DNA from 3 places in the Psychromonas sp. MME2 genome. Region 3 is predicted to be linked to each of the others. Evidence: predicted binding sites of a transcription regulator. Region 3 holds the regulator's gene; each other region holds the start of a gene.
What was found. The regulator MetJ, encoded in region 3, represses methionine synthesis genes. The targets are predictions, from matches to a motif close to TAGACGTCTAGACGTCTA.
Positions count from the first base shown of each region.

Region 1: the regulator MetJ is predicted to act here: its motif matches at 4,060-4,077, upstream of metN (methionine ABC transporter ATP-binding protein MetN).
Region 2: the regulator MetJ is predicted to act here: its motif matches at 5,618-5,635, upstream of metK (methionine adenosyltransferase).

Region 1 covers NZ_JBEWXI010000010.1:111,324-118,985, forward strand. Annotated here, with positions in the region: gene AB1A03_RS09010 (efflux RND transporter permease subunit) at 1-2,616, opposite strand, end outside; gene AB1A03_RS09015 (efflux RND transporter periplasmic adaptor subunit) at 2,613-3,659, opposite strand; gene metN (methionine ABC transporter ATP-binding protein MetN) at 4,169-5,203, shown strand; gene AB1A03_RS09025 (methionine ABC transporter permease) at 5,193-5,879, shown strand; gene AB1A03_RS09030 (MetQ/NlpA family lipoprotein) at 5,938-6,762, shown strand; gene AB1A03_RS09035 (MGH1-like glycoside hydrolase domain-containing protein) at 7,029-7,662, opposite strand, start outside.
Region 2 covers NZ_JBEWXI010000003.1:155,419-163,080, reverse strand. Annotated here, with positions in the region: gene AB1A03_RS05785 (AsmA family protein) at 1-2,128, shown strand, start outside; gene AB1A03_RS05780 (hypothetical protein) at 2,142-2,276, opposite strand; gene AB1A03_RS05775 (DNA polymerase III subunit psi) at 2,319-2,714, shown strand; gene AB1A03_RS05770 (GNAT family protein) at 2,698-2,922, shown strand; gene AB1A03_RS05765 (GNAT family N-acetyltransferase) at 2,922-3,164, shown strand; gene AB1A03_RS05760 (RNA methyltransferase) at 3,185-3,931, shown strand; gene AB1A03_RS05755 (SprT family zinc-dependent metalloprotease) at 3,918-4,406, opposite strand; gene metK (methionine adenosyltransferase) at 4,427-5,575, opposite strand; gene AB1A03_RS05745 (peptidoglycan DD-metalloendopeptidase family protein) at 5,818-7,176, shown strand; gene AB1A03_RS05740 (DUF3802 family protein) at 7,243-7,587, shown strand.
Region 3 covers NZ_JBEWXI010000002.1:177,011-184,672, reverse strand. Annotated here, with positions in the region: gene AB1A03_RS01210 (COG4648 family protein) at 1-54, opposite strand, end outside; gene AB1A03_RS01205 (acyl carrier protein) at 54-311, opposite strand; gene AB1A03_RS01200 (phosphopantetheine-binding protein) at 314-571, opposite strand; gene AB1A03_RS01195 (lysophospholipid acyltransferase family protein) at 592-1,380, opposite strand; gene AB1A03_RS01190 (beta-ketoacyl synthase chain length factor) at 1,362-2,084, opposite strand; gene AB1A03_RS01185 (hypothetical protein) at 2,313-2,930, shown strand; gene AB1A03_RS01180 (methyltransferase) at 2,825-3,379, shown strand; gene metJ (met regulon transcriptional regulator MetJ) at 3,504-3,776, shown strand; gene AB1A03_RS01170 (GGDEF domain-containing protein) at 3,798-5,576, opposite strand; gene AB1A03_RS01165 (MCP four helix bundle domain-containing protein) at 5,956-6,894, shown strand; gene AB1A03_RS01160 (methyl-accepting chemotaxis protein) at 6,921-7,574, shown strand.

The sequences.
Region 1 (7,662 bases), on a different contig from region 3:
AGCAGCTAAAACGAGGTAACAAACGAATAAAGCCATTACAAACAAAAGCCAAACTTCCCTTTGATTGTCATAATAAGATTTTGATTCACCAGAGTAATCATAGGTATAGCCAGTCGGTAACAATTTATTTGCCTGCCCATTTAAATATTCTAATGCTTCTCCCAAACTCGCATCATTAATTAAACTGGCTTTGAGTGTTATCGCTTTTTTCTTCTGAAAGTGAAATAAGCCACGAGCAGAAGCTCTTTCTTCCGTCGTTATCAAGGTATCAAGTGAAACTAATGTCCCTTCTTTTGACCGTAAATATATTTTGCTTAAATCATTTGCTGCATTGAAATATCTTTCATTGGCTTTAAGGTATACGTCATACTCTTCACCACGCTCTTCAAAGCGAGTTTGGCTTTGCCCTCCTAAAAACACCTCTAACGCGGTTGCAATTTCGCTCACACTGATACCTAACTCTCTTGCAACTAAGCGATTAACATGTACGATTATTTCGGGGGTTGTGGGGTTGTAATCCAACTTAACGCCATCCATCAGTCCACTTTGTTCAGCATCACGTTGTAACGCGAGCGCATAAGTATAGAGTGCATCATAATCCTCGCCCTGCACCACGAAGGCAACAGGCTCACTAGAGTTACCGCCCATACCAGGTACGTAAGGGTGAACTTGTACATCCGTTATATCATGGGTTAATGATCTAATTTTATCAACGACAGAAGCGGCGCTCATGGTGCGATCTGCCCAATCTTTCAAACGGATAATAAAGTAGCCTTGGTGGTCTGCCCATGAACCAAATGCAGGTGCAGAATAATTAAGAGAATCAATAGGGCCATCATCAGTGGCAAGTGGCAATAATTTTGAATTGATTTGTTCCATACTTTTTATCATTCTATCGTAGCTAGTCGCTTCTGTGCCGCCGACATAAATATTAATCACACCTCTGTCTTCGGTGGGGGCTAATGCTAATTGCTGTGCTTGATAACTGTAAAAAAGTGCGACAAAACAGAGTAGCATTACCATGAACGAGAGGTAATGTCGTTTAAGTAAAAAATGTAATGTCAGACGATATAAACGGCCTAACACTAACATCGCCTTATCGATAATGGCGCATAATTTACTTGGCTGGGCGGAATAGAGGGGGCTTGCTAATATTTTTTCAGCGAGTACAGGCACAATTGTTAATGCCAATATAGATGAAATAATAATTGCTGCAGAAAGTAGTACCGCAAATTCAGTGAAGAGTTCTCCAATTTTTCCATCCATGAAAATGAGTGGCAAAAATACCATTACTAATACCACCGTGGTTGCAATCACAGCGAAGTTTAGTTCTTTGGCACCTTTAAAGGCTGCTATCATTGGTGATTCACCGAGCTGCCGATGACGGATAATGTTTTCAACAACGACAATCGCATCATCGACTACCAGCCCAATCGCTAAAATTAACGCCATTAAGGTTACTAGGTTAATGCTGTATCCAAATAGGTAAGCAACAGAAAAGGCCGCAACTAAGGAAATGGGAACCGTTAGCGCCGGAATAATGGTGGTGGCAAGTCGGCCTAAAAATAGGTATAGCACTGCAATCACTAACAACGCGGTGATCAGTAATGTTTGATAAACTTCTTTTATTGCGGCGTCAATGAATACGGTACTATCATAATCAACCTGTAACGTTGTTCCTTCTGGTAAGAAGTTTTGCAAATGGGTTAACTCTTGCTTCACTGCTTTAGAGACATCCAGCGGGTTGGCTTGTGACATCGCGATTATGCCCAAACCGAGACTGTCGATATTATTCGCTTTAAATGTAGTGGTTTCCTGCTTTGCACCGACATAAATATTGGCCACGTCGGATAAGAAAACAGCGCTACCGCCAATCTCAGTCACTTTAAGGTTATAAAAATCCTCAGCGTGTTGATATAAACGTTCCATACGTACAACAAGGTTAAGGCTATCATTACGCACATAGCCCGCAGGTAGTTGTATGTTTTCTTCCTGTAATGCATGGGTAATATCATTCGTTGTTAACCCCCGTGCAGCTAATTCAATGGGGTTAAGCTCGATATATAAAACGCGTTCTACACCACCGGACATATTTATCGTACTCACACCCGGTAATAAACTTAATCGTTCGACTAAAACGCGCTCGGCATAATCACTTAATGCAACACGATCTATTTTGCTGCTGGTTAGATTCAGCCACATCATCGGCGCACCATCACTGTCGTTTTTACGTACTACGGGTTCATCTACATCATCTGGTAAACGATTTCGTGCTCGATTGACTGCATCACGAACATCACTGACGGCTTCAATCATGTCATGACCTTGCTTAAATGCGATGTTAATACCAGACCAGCCATCCCACGACGATGACCAGATATAGTCAATCCCGTCTATTCCACTGAGCTCATTTTCAATCGGTTTTGTTATTTGTGTTTCAACGATAGACGAAGCACTTCCTCTATAGGGGGTGCCAATTGAAACGATTGGACTTTCGATATCTGGCATTTCACGAACTGGTAATAAGTCAAAACCTACCATTCCAAATAGCACTAATAAAATGCTTAATACAATTGCCGAAATAGGCCTATACATTGCAAAATCAGAGATTCTCATGATTTTATAACAACTTTTGCGCCATCCTGCAGTTTGACTGTGCCTTTATAAACAATGCTATCGTTAGGTGATAAACCCGTTAATGCTTGTACTTTTTTGCCATTTCGCTCACCCAGTGTCACTTCTACTTTTTCTGCGATATTGTTGGCGATACGGTAGACAAAGCGTTGGTGTCCTTGATAAACGATTGATTGCAGTGGTATCAATAACTCTGCAGGTTTATTGAGCAGGATGTCAGCCGTCACCAAACTACCCGGTGTCAGTGCCATGTCACTATTATCAATGTTAAATTGAAGGTAAACATTGAGGTTATGATTTTTTACGCGACTATCGATACTGCTTAGTATGGCTATTTTATCTTCAGCAGTTAGTTCTGTGCTGCTGATTTTAACTTGTTGTTTTTCTTTTAGTAAATTAATGTGGCGAGCTGCGATAGGTACGTTAAGACGTAATTGTGACGCATCATCAAGGGTGGTTAATACCGTATTCGGTGTAACCAATTGACCGCGACTTAAATCAACTAAGCCTAGTTTCCCAGAAAAGGGTGCTACGATGGTTTTATCTTGTAAAGCTGCTTTTGCTAATGACAATTCGGCTTGTTGAATAAGCCATTGTGTTTCAGCACTTTCTAGTGTTGCTTGTGTTACCGCCCCGGTTTTAAAAAGGGCCCGATAGTTGTTATATTGGCGTTGGTAGTCAACTAAGCGCGCCTGCTCACGATTGACAACAGCAAGTTGGTGGCGATCATCGAGTTCCACCATCACACTGCCTTTTTCTATCATTTGACCAGATTTAACATGAATCGATTTTATTTTCCCTTCGGATTCAGGTTTAACCTCGATGGAATTAATCGCAAATACCGTCCCTAATAGGGGGACTTTTTCATGTAATACCTGTTTATCAACGCGTACGACTTCCACGGAATGTGTTGGCGAAGCGGTGTTGGTTTGCTTGTTTTTATTTTCACCATCTTGGTTATTGATAAGGGTCCATCCTATTAAAAACAATGCGATTATCACTGTTAATAAAAGGTATTTTTTCATGCTTTGCTCTTGCTGTTTATAAATGATGCTTAGCGATAGCCCGGTTAATGTAATGGGGGGATGCTAAGTAGAAAATTGAGTGAAATATAAAAGGTATTTCTCTGCCTTTATGTTATCTCAAAGGGGGGATTTATAGAAGTAAAATAGTGTCCTGAACAGAGATTCCCATCTTACCTCGGTATGCCTTGTCAGTGGCAATCATCCATTTATTTCCCTCACTTAAATTGGTCATATCGTTAAAGGCATGACTACTATTAACCCGCGACTGTTTAATAAATGTGAAGCAAACATCACTGATTGTAATGCTCGATGTTACTGCCCATAAAAAGATCATCAAGTAAAAGGGCGTTGCGTCCATGAAATTATAAAATTTTACTTAGTTGCTAAGCATTGATTGACTTGGACGTCTAGACGTCTTACTATCGGTTTTTATTTATGTACTCATGTCCCGCTTTGCGATGATGACAAACATAACAGTAATCGACTCTTAATTAAATTCAGGACATTTGATGATAGAAATAAAAAGTGTAAATAAAGTTTTTTATCAGGGAGATAAAGCTATCCATGCGCTTAGCGATATTAATCTTAATATCGCTGAAGGTTGTATATATGGCGTTATTGGCTCCTCTGGTGCAGGTAAAAGTACTTTAATTCGTTGTGTGAATTTATTAGAGCGGCCAAGTAGTGGTCAGGTTATCGTCGATGGGATTGATTTAACTGCACTTTCTAATCAGCAATTGACATTAACGCGTCGTAAAATAGGCATGATATTTCAACATTTTAACCTGCTTTCATCATGTACTGTTTTTGATAATATTAGCCTCCCTTTAAAATTGGCGGGGGTAAATAAAAAAACGATAAAGGCTAAGGTCGAGAGCCTGTTGGCGCTGGTGGGGCTGAGTGATAAGCGTGATACCTATCCTGCTAATTTAAGTGGAGGGCAAAAACAACGTGTTGCGATTGCCCGCGCTTTAGCCTCTGATCCTAAAGTATTACTTTGCGATGAGGCAACCAGTGCGCTTGATCCCGCGACGACACAGTCCATATTAGAGCTTCTTAAAAAGATCAATAAAGAATTAAACCTGACTATTTTACTCATCACGCATGAGATGGCCGTGGTCAAAGGAATTTGTAGTGAAGTTGCCATTATTGGCGGTGGCAAATTAGTTGAACAGGGCGCGGTTGGCGATATTTTCGCCCACCCAAAAAGTGCTTTAGCACGTGATTTTATTCGTTCGACATTAGATTTTTCGATACCTATCGATTACAGCGAACGCCTATTAGCAGCTCGTACTGAAAATAGTTACCCATTAGTCCGTTTAGAATTTACAGGCGCTTCCGTTGATGCGCCATTGATCAGCCAAGTTGCGCGACTATTTAATATTGATATTAGTATTCTTAGTTCAAATATGGATTACGTTGGTGGGGTTAAATTTGGTCTTATGTTAGCGGAATTTTTCGGCACAGAAGAAGATGCAGATAAAGCAATCGCTTTTCTTAAAGAGCACAACATAGAAATAGAGGTATTAGGATATGTCGCTTGATTCAATTTTTAGCTGGTGGGCTAACAATGATCGCCTTATCGCACTATTAGTGGACGCGCTAGGGCAAACATTAGCCATGGTGTTTACTTCTGGATTCGTGGGTTTTTTATTTGGTATTCCGCTCGGTATTTTATTACATTTAAGTAAAAAATCAGGCCTATTAGAAAATCATGCGCTTAATAAAATATTGTCAACCGTGGTTAATATGGGGCGTTCTATCCCCTTTATTATTTTGTTGGTCGCTATTATTCCGTTTACTCGTTTTCTGGTTGGTAGCTCAATTGGCACGGCAGCGGCGATTGTCCCTCTCACTATTGCTGCGATTCCATTCATTGCGCGTCTTGTTGAAGGGGCGTTACTTGAGGTGCCGTCGGGGTTGATTGAAGCAGCTCAGGCGATGGGCGCTAAACCTGCGCAGATTATCACTAAAGTACTATTACCAGAGGCGCTTCCCGGTATCATTAATGCAGCGACGATCACCCTCGTTACGTTAGTAGGTTATTCGGCGATGGCGGGAACGGTTGGTGGCGGTGGCCTTGGTGACGTTGGTATTCGTTACGGTTACCAACGCTTTGATGGCTCAGTGATGCTGATAACCGTTGTTATTTTGGTGATTTTGGTACAACTCATTCAATCTGTCGGTGATTATTTAGTTAAGCATGTTGATCATCGCTAAGCGCTTTTATTACAACTAAAACTACAAAAATAGGGTATACCCTAAAAGGAGCAACACTATGAATTTTAATCTTAAAAGCATTTTTACCGTGCTAGGTTTAGCATCGACATTAGCACTTACGGGATGTGGCGAGAAAGAGTCGGCAGAGCCCGTGGTCGATCATTCTAAAATTACGGTGGGGGTTATTGCTGGCTCAGAGGCACAAGTTGCAGAAGTGGCAGCAAAAGTGGCCAAGGAGAAATATGGTTTAGACGTTAAACTAATTATTTTTTCTGATTATATTACGCCCAATGCAGCATTAGATGAAGGTTCAATTGATGTTAATGCATTTCAACATAAACCTTATCTTGATCAGCAAATTAAAGATCGTGGTTACAAATTTGCGGTGGCGGGTAATACCTTCGTTTACCCTATTGCGGGTTATACAAACAAAATCAAATCACTCGATGAATTAATTGAAGGTGACAAAATTGCAGTGCCAAGTGATCCAAGTAATTTAGCGCGTTCTTTGATGTTGCTTGAGCAACAAGGATTGCTTAAATTGAAAGAGGATGCGGATTTAACTGCAACCGTACTTGATATCGTAAGTAGCCCTAAAAATTTGAAAATTATTGAGCTAGAAGCGGCACAACTACCGCGTGCTCTTGATGATGTTAGTATCGCAATTATCAACACAACCTATGCAAGTAGTATTGATCTAAATCCTACTGACGATGGTCTTTTCGTTGAAGATAAAGAGTCTCCTTATGTTAACTTAATTGTGGCACGTGAAGACAATCTAACTGCTGAAAATGTACAAAACTTTGTTAAGGCGTACCAGTCAGAAGAAGTTTATCAAGCGGCACTCGCAACATTCAAAGGTGGTGTTGTTAAAGGTTGGTAGTTTTTTTCGTTTCTTTTAAAGCGACCTAAATACGATGACAATTTAAAAGGCCCAGTGAATTCGCTGGGCTTTTTTGATCTGTTTTATCATCGCTATATAGTGATTATACCAATTCCGATAAATAGCTGATCTATTTTACTGGTTAAAACAACTTACTGCTGCGTTGTAATTTTCGCAAAGGGAATAACCATTTACGTCAAATTACGCCTTGAATTAAGCTGTTTTTCCTGCGCAAAATCTAGATCACATACTTACCGGAATTGGTATTATTTTGCTAACGGTTTCACGGCTTGAATGCGAATTGTTGCGACATCGAATTTATTTACGTGACCATTTTGACCGCCACTCTCTATATAGCTTGTATTACTTGCTAGGTAGCTCATATTGTAGAAGTCCGTTACGGCTAATGAATAGATGCCAATGCTAAGATGAGCGGCCAGCGGGGTTGAGTAAACGAGAGGTTTTTTAGCCTCTTCAATGAGCGCATGAGGCATCTGAATAACGCCCTCTGCAACCACATCACCAAGACTATTTTTAACTTGTAGCCATTTCACCCCATTAGTAATTCCAAGGTTAATCGCATTAAAGTTATTATGGTAGTGCAGCTGAATGGCATAATTACCATCCATTGTTATGGCGATATTATTAACCTCTAGGGTGTCGTTCAATGCCCCCCAATTGTTGAGATATGGTTGGCTGATAAACTCATCGGCAGCTGTAATATTGATGTTTGATATCACGCGCTTATCGCTAACTGAAATATTTTGGGCCGAGGCAAAACAGACGGGGGCACTGTGGTGAGAGTAATTATTGCTTGCGTTATAAACGGCCTCTATAGCGTAACAATTACCTTGATTATTTTCAGAAGTGTTTGTGTCCGTTACAATTCCTTGTTCGACA
Region 2 (7,662 bases), on a different contig from region 3:
TTCCATAAAAAATCATGCAGAAAAAGAACTCCAATTAGTGGTAGACAAACTGCATGTAAATCATATTGTCGATGGTTTGCAAGAGTGGGATATTGCAGCAAAATATAAAGGTGTTGATGTTGCTCTAAATGGATCGACTTCATTAATACATGCTCTGCTTGTTGGGAAACCTTTCAAGATGGATCTTCGTGGAAAACTGGGGGATTTTAATACCCAATTGCAGGGAGACGTAGCATTACCGCTAACGAGCAAAATGCCGCTGTTAAATATTGATTTTGCTATTGATACGCCCGATCTTAACGATATTACTCAACTCACTGGGTATGCAATGCCGAAGATCGATACCATCAAAGTCACCGGTAACACAATCACTGAAAATGGTTTTTATCGTTTTACCTTAAAGGGGGATATTGACCAAATTAACGTGCATAGCGATGGCCAAGTTGCACAATCACTCGATGGTCAAGGCGATGCGATTAACCTTCAAATAACAGGGCCCAATTTACAACAACTAGGTAAACTCGCTAACCTAGAACTAGCCGATATGGGCCCCGTTGATATTAACGCTAAAGTGGCAAGTGCTAATGGAGCGTATCTGTTTAAATTAAACACCACCGTTGACGATATAAAAGTCGATGCCGATGGTCAGGTTTCGCAAAAATTTGATGGTAAAGGTGATAACATCAACTTTCTTGTAAAAGGGCCGGATCTACAACCATTGGGCAAGTTGGCTAACACTGAACTGCCGAGTATGGGCCCTATTGAAGTGGCTGGTAAAGCCTCCAGTATTGGGGGCTTTTACCAGTTTAAAGTCAATGCTGATTTAAATAAAATCCGTCTTGATGCCGACGGGGAGATTTCGCAAAAATCACCCGGGCAAGGTGATGAGATCAATCTTGAGTTAGTTGCAACCGATCTTGCAGAGTTAGGTGCATTAGGTCAAACCGAACTGCCTCAGGTGGGCCCTGTTAACTTGAAAGCAAAGTTGAATACCTCGCCTAGCGATTATAAAATATCAGAGCTTGACCTTAAGCTTGATAATATTGATTTAAAAGGGGCTATCACCATTGAGAGAAAACAACCTATCGCTATTTCAGCAACAATAATGAGTAATCTCCTTGACTTAAAACCATTTCAAAATGACCCAGTGACAGAACAAGAGAAGCAACCCGTTGTCGCGGTTAAAAGTGATAAAGTGTTTCCTAGTACACCTTTACCTTTGCAGTCATTAAGTTCACTTAATGCGAATATTGATTATAGTATTGGTCGACTAGAGCTGCCGAGTGAGGTTATCAAAGATCTTAAATTTGTCGTCAACCTGAATAACAGCAAATTGTTAGTAAAACCACTACAAGCGCAGTTGCAAGGAGGTACTATTAAGGGGGAGTTGCTTTTAGATGCATCACCAAGCCAAGGCAAACCTCTATTGATGGTTAATCTTGACTCCGATAAATTAGAGTTGGGTAAATTTGATAAATTGAAGGAGCACATCAGTGGTGGTGATTCTAAAGTTCATATTGCGCTGCAGGGGAGTGGTGATTCAATTAGCGAGATAATGGCGGGATTGAATGGTGAAACGATTCTTGATATTGGCCAGGCTAAATTGGCTAATGGTACTATGGATTTAATTGCTGGCGATATGATTGCATCACTTATTTCAGCGCTTGCTCCAACGGAAAGTAAAACACAGGGCTCCTTATTAGAGTGTGGCGTTGTCCGTTTTGATATAAAAGATGGCCATGCTTTAGCGGATAAGAGCATTGCATTGAAAAGTAATAAAACGGTTATTGTAGGTAGTGGCGAGATCGATTTGAAAACAGAGGGATTAGGTTTTCAAATTAGCTCCCACAGTGTAGGTTTTGCTGCTATTGATGCGGGTGACCTTACTCGCAGTGTTGGTTTAGGCGGGACGTTAGCGAACCCTAAACCGATTCTCGATATTGCCGGGGCAACGAAAACAGGGGCGACTATTGGTGCAGCAATACTTACCTTAGGTACTTCTTACTTAGCACAAAAATTAGTAGAGTCAGTGATAGAAGATAAACACCCTTGTTTAACTGCACTTGGAAAATCAGGCAAAGCAAATGAGAAGAGCAAAGCAATTGCACCGCCTGCAGCGACCCAGTAATAGTTGTTTATTGTTAGCGTGAGCGGCGTTGTTGATATATCGGTCGCTCACGATAACTATTGGTTATATCTTCAAAATACGCCTTGGCGAGGTGTTTATAAAACAGCACTCGTGAAATTGATTGTTTACTCGCTTGGCATTTATTCATGCTATATTTGCTTTTTTAGGTGAATAAAGACGGATTGCTATTATGCAACATCAAAAAGCAGTTTACTTGCAAGAGATGGGGATCACTCGTTGGCAAGTACGTAAGCCCGAATTGTTTGCCTGTGAAGCAGGCAAAAAAAATGTCGATTTAAGCCGTTATGCACTGCTGATCTTAATAGAAGAGGCTGAGTTTGCGCATCCATTAATGGGGAATATATTAAAAGCATTTCAATTTTCCCCCGAGCAAGTTTATCATTGTTCAATGGCTGAATTTGAAGCCCAACAGGGTGTCTTACCCGAATATATTTGGTCAACCTTGGGTAAAATTAACCAGCCCTATGGGCATAAAGTGTTAAATTCTGTACCAGTGTCTCAGTTAGCCAATAATCCACACCATAAAAAATCCCTATGGAAGCAATTTTGTGCCTTTAAAAAATAATCAAAACAGTGAGCTGGATATTCTCCCGATGGGGTTGGCTGACATTGAAGCAGTGCATCTCATTGAATGCCGTTGTCATAGTCACCCTTGGTCAAAAAATCTATTTTTAAGTAATTTTGGTAAACGTTATTTTAATCATCTCTTATTAGAAAATGGTCAGGTGGTCGGTTTTTTTGTCGCCGTTCCGTTGCTGGCGAAGTCACCTTAATGAATATTGCCATTTCACCTACAAATCAAGGTCGTGGTCTAGGGAGGAAGTTATTACAATTCTTGCTCGATCATGCAAGGCAAAAAGATGAGCAAGAAATTTGGTTAGAGGTACGCGAATCGAACCTCAATGCACTATCGCTGTATAGTCAAGCTGGATTTGTCGAGGTTGATCGACGTAAAGACTATTATCCCTGCGAAAATGGCCGTGAAGATGCACTTATTATGTGTTGTTACCTATAGCGATAAGATGGAATATTAATATGTTATCTAAAAATCAGTTAAAACTTATACAAGCGCTTGAGTTAAAAAAACAACGCAAAAAACATGGTTTGTTCTTAGTACAAGGGGAGAAAAATGTTGCCGAATTAATGGCCTCTGATTTCACAATAGAGTCTATTTTTGCAACCGCTAGCTACATTAATAAAAATAGTGCATTACTCGCAGAAAAAGGTCTACTAAATATTATCTTTGCAGCGACTGAAAATGAGCTAAGTAAGGCTGGTACACTGATATCCAATAATAGTGTTGTTGCCGTTGCCGAATGTAAAACCCACGAAGTCCCAATTATTGGTAAGCATGAATTGATTTTAGTCCTTGACCAAGTTGGTGATCCTGGCAACCTTGGCACGATAATACGGGTTGCGGATTGGTATGGCATTAAACGCATTGTATGTAGTCCCGAGTGTGCTGATTTTTATAACCCAAAAGTGATTGCAGCGACGATGGGATCCTTTGCGCGAGTTCAGGTTAGTCATACCCCATTGTCAGCATACTTAAGTCAGCAAAATCGGCCTATTTATGGTGCCTTTTTAGAGGGGGAGAATATTCATCAAGCTCAACTGGCTGATAGTGCTTTTATTGTCATGGGCAGCGAGTCACATGGTATTTCCGATGAGGTCGGAGAGTTTATTAGTGATAAAATCACTATCCCGAACTTTGGCATGGCGGAATCATTAAATGTTGCTATGGCAACGGGGATTATTTTAGACAATTTTAAGCGTTCTTAGCTGTTAATAGGGTTTTACAACGGGTACATAGATATTGACCCCCTTTTAATACTTTATTATGGCGGCGTATGCTGAGTTGATGGCTGCTGCATTGACATTGATAAGTAAATTGTTGACCAACCACATCGCTTATATCTAATGAGTGAGTCGTGTGAGGTGGGCAGTGGAATACATCACGCATCACCTTTTGCCACTCTTTACCGTGCGGACGAACCTTACCGTAGCATTGATAAACAATTAGATGAGCGACTTCGTGGGCGACGACCTGTTGTAAAAAGGTTTCTTTATTTTGTTGATAAAGGATCGCGTTGAATTTAATTAAATTACGCTGTAGATGTGCCGTTGCTGCGCTCTTTCCTCGTTGATTAAAGAGGTAACTTGGGCGCTGAAAAGAGCGATTAAAAAAGCACTCAGCTAAAATGAAACATGTTTCACCTTTAACTTGCAGTGCTTTTTTATCTTCGTTACTGACCATAAAAGAGTTGGTTATCTCTCTTAAAATGCGGCAGCTTTCAGATCTTCAACTTTATTCAGTGCTTCCCAAGGAAACTCATTTCGACCAAAGTGACCATAGGCTGCCGTCGCTTGGTAAATTGGCTGGATAAGATCTAACATTTCGATTAACCCGTATGGGCGTAAATCAAAATGTTCACGGATAAGTTGAATGATCAGCTCTTTCTTCACTTTTTCTGTGCCGAAAGTCTCAACACTAATTGAGGTCGGCTCTGCAACACCAATAGCATAGGAAACTTGTATTTCACAACGATCCGCAAGACCAGCCGCAACGATATTCTTGGCAACATAACGTGCAGCATAAGCAGCACTACGGTCAACCTTAGAAGGATCTTTACCAGAGAATGCACCGCCGCCATGTCGCGCAGTACCACCGTAAGTATCAACGATAATTTTACGTCCAGTTAAACCACAGTCGCCAACAGGGCCACCAATAACAAAACGACCCGTTGGGTTTATGAAGTATTTAGTCTGCTCTGTTAATAGATCTGCTGGTAATACAGGTTTGATGATCTCTTCCATTACCGCTTCAATCAAATCAGATTGCTTAATACCTTCAGAGTGCTGTGTGGATAATACGACGGCATCGATACCAACAATTTTGCCATTATCATAGGCAAAGGTTACTTGGCTTTTTGCGTCAGGACGCAGCCATGGCAATGTTTGATTTTTGCGAACTTCTGCTTGGCGTTTCACTAAACGGTGAGCATAAGTGATAGGGGCTGGCATATAGACTTCTGTTTCATTGGTTGCATAACCAAACATAAGTCCCTGATCGCCGGCTCCTTGCTCATGTGGATCACTACGATCAACACCTTGATTAATATCAGGCGACTGTTTACCCACTACGTTAAGGACTGCACAAGAATCGGCATCAAATCCCATTTCAGAGCTGGTGTAACCAATATCACGTACCGTGTTACGAGTGATCTCTTCAATATCAACCCATGCATCGGTAGTGATTTCACCACCCACCATCACCATACCTGTTTTGACATAGGTTTCACAGGCAACACGTGCTTTTTTATCTTGTTTTAAAATGGCATCAAGTACCGCATCGGAAATTTGATCGGCGATTTTATCTGGATGACCTTCAGAAACGGATTCTGAAGTGAATAAGTCACGTGACATATGGACTCCTAAAATGAGATGAGTGTAATTATTTTAGATGTTTTTACATCTAGACGTCTATAATACATTTTTCTGTGATGAAAAACACCCTTTTATTTAACTTCACGAATAGGATGAAGCGCTTGGTTATTTTACGCCAACACTTTTTCTTGTTGACTTTGCATCTTGAAGTATCATGGGTATATACTAGCGCCTCATTTTTCTATTTCGGCTGTATTCATTTTAGCTCTTGAGTTCTATATATGACTTTTTTTATCCGCCTAAAAGCATTTTTACTTTCATTTGTTTCATTTATCAATAACTTACCAAAAAAACATTTTTTTGCTTTAATTATATTGTTTGTTTTTTTATTGGTCATTTCTTTTATGCCGATGCAAAGGGTTAAAGACAAAAGTATTAAAAGACAATTGAAATTGCCATCTATTAGTCAAAATGTTGCCGAGCCTAGCTCAACAAAATTACAAACCAAGGCAAGTTTAGAGCCCGCTGAAGGAGTGGCTGCGGAATATGTTGATACACTGCCAAATCCGCTCGGTTATAGAGAAGTACAAATTGAAATAGAAAAGGGCGATACACTTAGTGCGATATTTGAAAAAGAGGGGTTGTCAGCGGCATTACTACAAGAACTCCTTGAGGTCGATAGACAGTATTTACGTTTAGATAACTTATTACCTGGTCAGCAAATTTACTTACTAATTTCGCCTGATAATAAATTAATGGCTTTGAAGGTCATTATTGATCTGGCTAATACATTGACCTTTACACTTAAGGATAATGAGTATGTTGCCCTGTTAGAAACGAAACAAGGTGAGTGGCAAAATAGTTCATATGAAGGGTCAATAACAGGTAGTTTTTATAATAATGCAATAGATGCAGGGCTGACCTCAGGGCAGATTCAACAGATATCAGATGCACTACAGGACCGGATTGATTTTCGCCGTCAGCTGCAAGCAGGAGATACCTTTAATGTGTTGGTATCTAAGCAGTATATCGATGGTCAGTATAGCTTAGATAGTGAAGTGCTAGCGGTTATCATCAACACCCGTCGACAAACCTATACGGCATTCCTTAATGAAGATGGGCGTTATTACGATCAACAGGGACGCGGTTTGAATAAAGCTTATAAACGTGTACCACTTAAGCAAAAATATCGTATTAGCTCCAACTTTAATCCAAAACGTTTACACCCTGTAACGAAAAAAGTCAGACCCCATAATGGTACCGATTTTGCCGTGCCAACTGGTACAAAAGTCTACTCAATTGGCGATGGCGTTGTCGAGCGAGTGGGGTATCATGCTGCTGCTGGTAACTATGTGGTGATAAAACTTGGACGTAAATACACCACGCGCTTTTTACATTTAAGTAAAATATATGTGCATAAAGGGCAGCATGTTAAAATGGGAGAGTTAGTTGCTAAAAGTGGTAATACAGGCCGTTCAACCGGACCTCATTTGCATTACGAATTCCATGTCTACAACAGACCCGTTGATGCTATGCGTGTCGATTTACCGTTATCTCAAGAGGTACCTAAAAAACAGATGAAGGTATTTGAGCAACGAAGAGACCTATTTTTAAAAGAGTTGGGTTTAGCATCCATTTAATTGCACGAGTTGCTTAAGTCGTACTATTATTTTATATAGCAATCATTAATTTCAGGGTAGATCATTATGTTATTAGAAAGTGATGCTTACAAGGCATGTGTTGGTTATTTTGCTGACAACCTAGATATTTTTGAAGGTCAAATTAATTCAGAGGAAGGTGATATCATCGCAGATATCGTCTCAGATCAAGTCGTTGATATGTTGTTATGCTTTTGCCAACAGCAACCGCACTTGAGTAATGAAACGCGCCTCACTGTGGTTGCAGAAGGCGATAAGTTGGTTGATGACCTAGAACAAATATTAGGACAACGTTGGAATAAGCCAGCCAACAGAACGCAGATTGATTTTATCAAAGAGTATTTTTTATTGATAAAAAATAGTTTAGATTCGCAGGTAATGGATTTGCCTTAGGTAGCAGGTCGGTTATTATTGAACGGAAGAGCAAAAACCAATGTAGAAAAGATTGGTTTTTGCTTATATGAACAA
Region 3 (7,662 bases):
AGCAAGGGGATAAGCCAATAAAACCAGCACTGACAGTAGTGTCAGTAGTTTCATTATGCGCTCTTTAAGAGATTTTCAACTGCATCAACGATATCTGCAACGGTACGCACCATTTTAAACTCTTCCGGTTTGATTTTTTTACCCGTTAGTTTTTGTAAATGTACGACTAAATCAACGGCATCTAAACTATCGAGATCTAACTCGCTATAAAGGTTGGTTTCAAGATGAATATCTGCTTCGTCAACTTCAAAAAGCTCAATCAGTGCGCCTTGAATTTGTTGAAAAATATCTTCACGATTTAATTCAGGCATGGTTATTCCTTACTTTCAAAAATATATTTAGATAAATTACCGACCGATGCAAAATGGTTGCGGACGTTAGGATCATCAGCATCAATGATGACGTTGTAACGCTTTTTAATGGCTAACCCTAATTCAAGCGCATCAATTGAGTCTAAGCCGAGGCCGCCGCCAAATAGCTCAGCATCGGTTTCAATATCTGCCACGCTGATATCTTCGAGAAATAGCGCATCAATGATGAGTTGTTTTATTTCCGTATGTAATTCGTTCATTAAGTCCTACTTACTGATTTTTAAGTGTGATCGGGTGGAAAAAGATCGCTAAGGTGCCTATTTAAATTTCTGACCGCTACCGAAGGAGGAAGGTGACTATCAATAAAAGGCTGTATGCTTAGTTTATCTTTTACTTGCACGTGGAAAAAGGGCTTTATGTCAGGAACTTGATACCATTTTGTCTCTTTGGTTAAAAAAGGGGGGGATACATGAATATGTATCATCCGTATATCTGTCGCTGTTTTGATAGCAATTTGTGCAGCCCCTCGTTGTAAAACCGAATGTTTACCGGGCGTGGTGCGTGTTCCTTCAGGAAAAATTAAAAGCACATTGCCATCATTTAAGCGTTTAGCGCAATGTTCGATTAACTCTTGTGCGCCGTTGTTGGGAATATATCCCGCTGATTTAACTACGCCTTTCATAAAGGGGTTATGCCAAATTGCAGCTTTCACTAAACAGTCGCATTGCTTTAGGCGGGAGGCGATCAGTACGTAATCAATTAAGCTAGGGTGATTCGCTATAAGCAAACAATTTTTATCTAATTGTAACTTTTCAGCACCTTCAATACGGTAATCAAGCGCACCGAGAAAGCGCATGGTGTCACAGAAAAGCGAAAATGCGCGCTGAATTATTTTTTGTACTTGTAACTCTCGTTGACTGACTTCTTTGATGGAAAAGGTTAATAGAGGAAAGATAATAAAGGTAAGCGTCAGTCCGCCCAAACCAAATAAGCTAAAACAGAAAGCCGTCGCGAAAATACGCCATAATTTATTAATACGTTGGTAGAGTGTCACAATTGTTTCGTCCAAATCCATTTTTTATGATTACTTTTAATTTCCATGTTGCGCATTGTTAAAAGAAAATCTATGACATTAAACGCCTGTGGGTATTCTTCTCGCTGATTTTGTTGATTTTGTTGATAACTGATCGAAACGTCCCGCCCAGATTGTAACAACATGGCGAACGCATAGCTTGGGTATTGCTGAGTCTCATATTGTTGATATAACGCGGGTAACATTTCATCAAAATCAACGAGTAAGACCGTATGTTGTGGGTTTTCCGCAAGGTAACAGTAGGCCTCAATAATGGCACTTGTGAGGCTATTATCTGACGCGGTTATTGATGTCACAGGCGCGGTGCAATGGCTAGCGATGGTGAATAAACCCGCCGCGGTATTATGTACCGATTGCGAAAAAGCCATCGGTGAAGCATCTTCGCCTTTAATGATATCTTCAAGTAAAGCGACTGTCCGAGAGAGTTCTGCATGGCGGCTAGAGAAAACAATATAGTCGATCTGCGCTTCTTGAGAGAGTTGTAGGGCAGTTTGTACCGCTATTTTACTTAAACGACTCATGCGTCGACGCATCATCGGCGGAATTAAATTATCTGCAACGCTCTCGGTTGTCGTTGGCCAGCGTTTGTTTTTATCTAGCCATGTTTGCCAATCTTTCCTGTTATTTACTCCTGGAGCTAATGCGAGCCAAGCTTTTATATTAAATTCGATATCATCCATAAATCTTATTCTTTGTTTTAATGACGAGTTACAAGCTGTAGCATAGCAAGGTAGTAAATCTACCATCAATCATGCATTGCTACTCGCGATATGATCAAAAAAAGATTAATTGCTGCTGATACTGTTACTTTGCCAATAAAAACATACAATAACCCTACTCGTAGCAGTTGAATTACGATTCATTAACGAAATAACAGACAAATTAATAGATTAAATAATAGGGGCGTCATGATTGATTTTTCTAAGGATCCATTAACGGCATTACAAGCAAAAAATGAAGCACAAAAATTGGCCTTTTCCCCAATTGTTTTTCATGCTGCTCGCACGTTACGAGATCTCGGCATTTTAACGGTATTAGATAACGCTCAGTCACAAGGGTTAAGTGCGACAGAAATAAGTCGGCAAACGAATGTTTCTGAATATGGCGTAAAAGTGTTATTAGAAATGGCATTAAGTGCCCATATCGTTACATGGGAGAAACCCAATTACGTTATTGCTAACCTAGGGTATTTCCTATTACACGACAAAATGACGCGTATTAACTTAGATTTCACGGCGGATGTTTGTTATGCCGCGATGATGCATTTAACCGAATCGATACAAAAGGGCGTTCCTGCGGGTTTAAAGGAGCTGGGTAATTGGGCAAACATTTATGAAGGTTTATCCATTTTGCCTGGGAAAGCGAAAAAAGCTGGTTTGAATTCGACCATTTCTACTCAGATAGAGCTTTCCCTATTCTTTTGCAAACCATATTTAAAGATAAACCTAAGCGTATCTTTGATATTGGCGGCAACACCGGGAGATGGTCTTTACAATGCGTTAATTATGATAGTGATGTCGAAATGACGATTATTGATTTGCCACAGCAGATTGAAATGGCGATGAAAAACGTAAAAGCACAAGGTTTTGCAGATCGCATAAAAGGTTACCCCATGAATATGCTCGATAAACACCTCGCTTTACCAACGGGCGCTGATATTTGGTGGATGAGTCAATTTCTAGATTGTTTTTCTCCTATGGAGATACTTAGTATTTTACAACGAGTACGTAATGCCATGAGTAAACAGGCTAAATTGTATATTTTAGAGCTGTTCTGTGATGCTCAGAAATATGAAGCGGCAACATTAAGCTTAAATGCAACGTCATTATATTTTACCTGTCTTGCTAATGGGAATAGTCGCTTTTATCGCAGTGAAGATTTCTTGGAGATAGTTGAGGCCGCAGGATTTGTTGTGGTGAAACGTAGTGATGATATCGGTTTGGGGCATACCCTGCTTGAGTTACAGGTAAATTAATGGGGAAAATTTCTCATTCTCTGCTGTTGAACCACATGGCGGACATCTAGCCATCTTGATGTGCGGATTGCCAAAAATCACAACACACGTTAAAATGCCCCATAAAAACTATGGGGTCTTAAACATGTCTACAAAATGGAACGGTGAATACATCAGCCCTTATGCTGAACACGGTAAAAAAAGTGAGCAAGTTAAAAAGGTAACCGTCTCAATTCCCACCAAAGTTTTGAAAATACTGACCGATGAGCGAACGCGTCGTCAAGTAAACAACCTGCGCCATGCAACCAATAGCGAATTGCTTTGTGAAGCATTTTTGCATGCCTATACGGGGCAGCCTTTGCCGAAAGATGAAGACCTAGATAAAAATCAAGATGCAGATAAAGTAACAACTGAATAATAATGTTCCATATTTAAAAAACTAGCTCGCTTTATCTCGTCGTTGATTGTCTGTTGCTATGTCGTTGTAGACAAATAGAGAATTACCTTTCATTTTTTTAGCCATTGATTTCGCGTATGTGGTTAATACGGCAACATCGTGATGCGTTTTACAAATGGGCGGTGGTAAACTTACGCAACCTATGGATAAACTCAAAAGCGGGTGGAATTGTTTATTACCTTCGCGATCTTCACCTAATATTCCGCCCTTTAGTAGATCTTCTGGTTGGTAGCGATCGCGAACCCAGTTAGCGAACTTGTTGAGTATTTTCTGGCATTTTTTTTGCCAAGAATCAGAGGATAGAATTAAAATAAAATCATCTCCACCAATGTGGCCAATAAAGTCATCACGATCAGTAATAACCTCTCTTAAAATATCTGCAACGCCAAGGATTATTTGGTCACCTTTTTCATAACCATAATAGTCATTGTATGGCTTGAAATGGTCTAGATCGATGTAACAGACCGCAACGGGTATTTGCTCTTTAATCCGTAGATCTAATCTTTTACTGATGGGGACATTACCAGGTAACAAAGTGAGTGGATTGGCATAGCGCGCATTATCGATTTGTAGATTAGTGATCTCCTTAAGAAGGTCAATAATGGAGCCAACGCCTTGGTATTCTCCATTACTTACAATAATAAATTCCAGTGCTTTTTTACTTCTAACTTGATCGCTAATTAACATACTGGCTTGTTCAATCGGTAAATTATTCTCTAATATCAGAACATGCCGATCAACGAGCGATGTTATTTTGTTTTTGCCTGATAATTCTCGCCCGTATTTTGAAAAAAATAAATTTGTTAGGCTGTTACGGCGAATTAAGCCAATCGGTATATTATTATCAAGCACTGGAATGCTATCTAAGTCTGGTGCTTGCTTAAACAAATCCGCACACGTTTCTACACTTGTTGAAACGTTAATTGCATCGATATATTGCAATAAATCACCGACTTTTTTTGATGAAATAAGCCTGTTTTTACTTCTTTTGGTGACTCGCCTATCACTGAAAAAATGGTTCTCTACCTTTTGGATGGGGAGCGGCTCTGGGTGACTAAAATAATAACCTTGGCAAAATGGTAAGCCAATTTTTTCTATAAATTGAAATTCATCGACTGTTTCAATACCCTCGGCAATCACCTTACAATCTAGCTCTTGAGCAATATTTTTTATCGAGCGTACAAATTGCTGTTTTACTTTATCGTTATCAATATCACACATAAAGTGGCGATCAATTTTAACAAAATCGGGGCGCAACTCATACCACATACGAAGTCCAGAGTAACCCGAGCCTAAATCATCCATGGCAATTTCAAAGCCCATCTCCTTATAATGCTTTAATGCATCTCGAACTAGTTCATAATTCTCTAAGGGACTGTGTTCAGTTAATTCAATGACGACACGGGAAGGCGGGAAGCCTATTTTTTCCAGTAATTTTAATGTTTGGCCTGATTTGAAGTTAGGTTGGAAGAGCGTTTCTGGGCTCGCATTAAGAAATAGCTTCCCGGGGAGGTCAAGTTTTTTGAATTGCAGAATTGATAACTCGCGACATAAAAACTCCAATTCGACTAATCTGCCTTGTTGTTTGGCCTCTGCAAATAGCGCCACTGGTGAATGCAATGTACCTCCTAACGGCCCCCGTATTAAGGCCTCATATCCAAAAATACTACGTTCCGCATTTTCAATAATGGGTTGAAAAACAACGCTAAGATTTTTATTTTGAATGATAGAGTCCAGTGAAATCGTCGTTAAATTTTGCATATTTAGTCTTCATTAAATAGGTTAGATTCGAGATTTTTACTCATTTTATTTGGCTCTCTTTAGCTAACCTTTAAAGGTTATAAGGTATTGTAAATAAAGTGTTAAATCGATAAGTGATATCCCTGTAAAGCGTTTAAGATAAGGTTTGTTTGTGACGTTTTTATGACAATTGCTGGTATCGCAATCAATTTGCTTCTCTATTTGAACATGGTTTGATTAATGTCATTTTATGGGTTATTCCCTTAATTCTTTTCGTATAAGAATTTATTCATTTCCGTGAAAATTTAATTATTTATTTATCTTTTCTTAATAAAAAACAATTACTTTAAATAATTCAGTTGGTTATTAAAGTACATTTTTGATTAAGGTGAATAAAATAATGAAGTTAAAAGTTAAACATAAATTAATCCTACTAACTTGTATTCCCATTTTCATTACGATTTTTTTTATCACGATTATGTTTCACTCTTCTAATGTATTGATTAAAAATACAGAGGATGTGATATCTAAACGCTTACTGCCTATTATTCAATTAAACGAAATAGTGACGCTTTACTCGACCAATATTGTCGATTTGGCGCATAAGACGCGTGCACAAATGTTGCTCTGGAGCGAAGCTGATGAGCAAATAAAAAGTGCCCAAAAAACATTGCAAATAAGTTGGCAACAATATTTAAGTAGTGAATTATCAGAGCAAGAAAAAATATTGATAGAAGGCAATCAGGGCGCTTTTGAATCGGCACAAAATACGATTCTCAAGTTGCAAGGTTTTATTGAAGCACAATCGAGTTATGCAATGAGTGATTTTGTCGATCTTGAGCTTTATAGTGGTATTGAGCCAATCACAACACTCTTAAAAGCGTTGATTAAGCAGCAGAAAATCATAGCAGATGAGACACTGCAAGAGGCTCAGCAATATAGTGCCACTATTAAACAGTGGCTTGGTATTATTGCTATTAGTGTTGCTCTTGTTGCTCTAATGTTGGGCTGGTGGCTCGTTTGGGGTGTGAATCGTCGCCTCGATAAGATGCTCAATATTATTACGCAGATTGAATCGAGTAACAATTTATCACTGCAGCTAGATATGCCGCAAGGAGACGAATTTGGGGATATCGGTAGGCGTTTTGATCGTATGATCCGCTCCTTTGCCGTTATTATCGAAAGTATACAAGAAAACTCCGCCCATTTAGCGACGGAATCACAGCAATTGGTTGCTATTAATCGTAGCAATGAAGCGCAGTTACTTGCCCAGCAGGTAGAGTTGCAATCGACAATTAGCAGTGTCGATAGTTTGAATGAAGCAAGTTTGCTTCATTAGATGACTTACAGGTTACTAATGGTGCTGTGATCGATGCCAATGGTAAGGCGCATGATTGTAATCAAACGGTCAAAGAGACGGTCGCCGCTATTATGGATGTGGCACTATTGGTGAAGGATAATAGTGACAATATGACACATTTACTTACTAGCAGTAAGCAAATTGGCAAAGTCACCGAGGTGATTCAATCTATTGCTGAGCAAACTAACTTGTTGGCCTTAAATGCAGCGATTGAAGCCGCTAGGGCTGGAGAGCATGGGCGAGGCTTTGCCGTTGTTGCTGATGAAGTGCGCCAGTTAGCCACTAAAACGACCCATTCCATTAAAGATATTCAAGCTATCATTGCCAGTATTCAAAAAAATACAAAAATCTGTTATCAGTTGATGTGTGAGGGAGAAAAAGCGAGTGATAACGCAGTTTTAAAAGCGGAAGCAGCAAGTCAACTACTGTTACAGATCACCCATATTTTCGATAAAATTGCCGTGCAAACGAATACGATTAGTGAACGGTCCCAATTTCAAATGGAAGTGGTCAGTGGAGTAAAGAAAAATATTAATAATACCGAACAATTAGCTGGCTTATCGGCGAAAATGTCTACAGATGGATTGAACTACAGCGGTGAAATGGTCTCGCGTGTTGAACAAATTAATGCGCAGTTAAGGATATTTAGCACGGTGTAAGGTTAACTATCTGATTTTACATACTAGTTAGTGTCTGAGGCTAAGCCCGTACAGTATTGGCTAAGCCTCTCAGGAAAATATTTTTAGT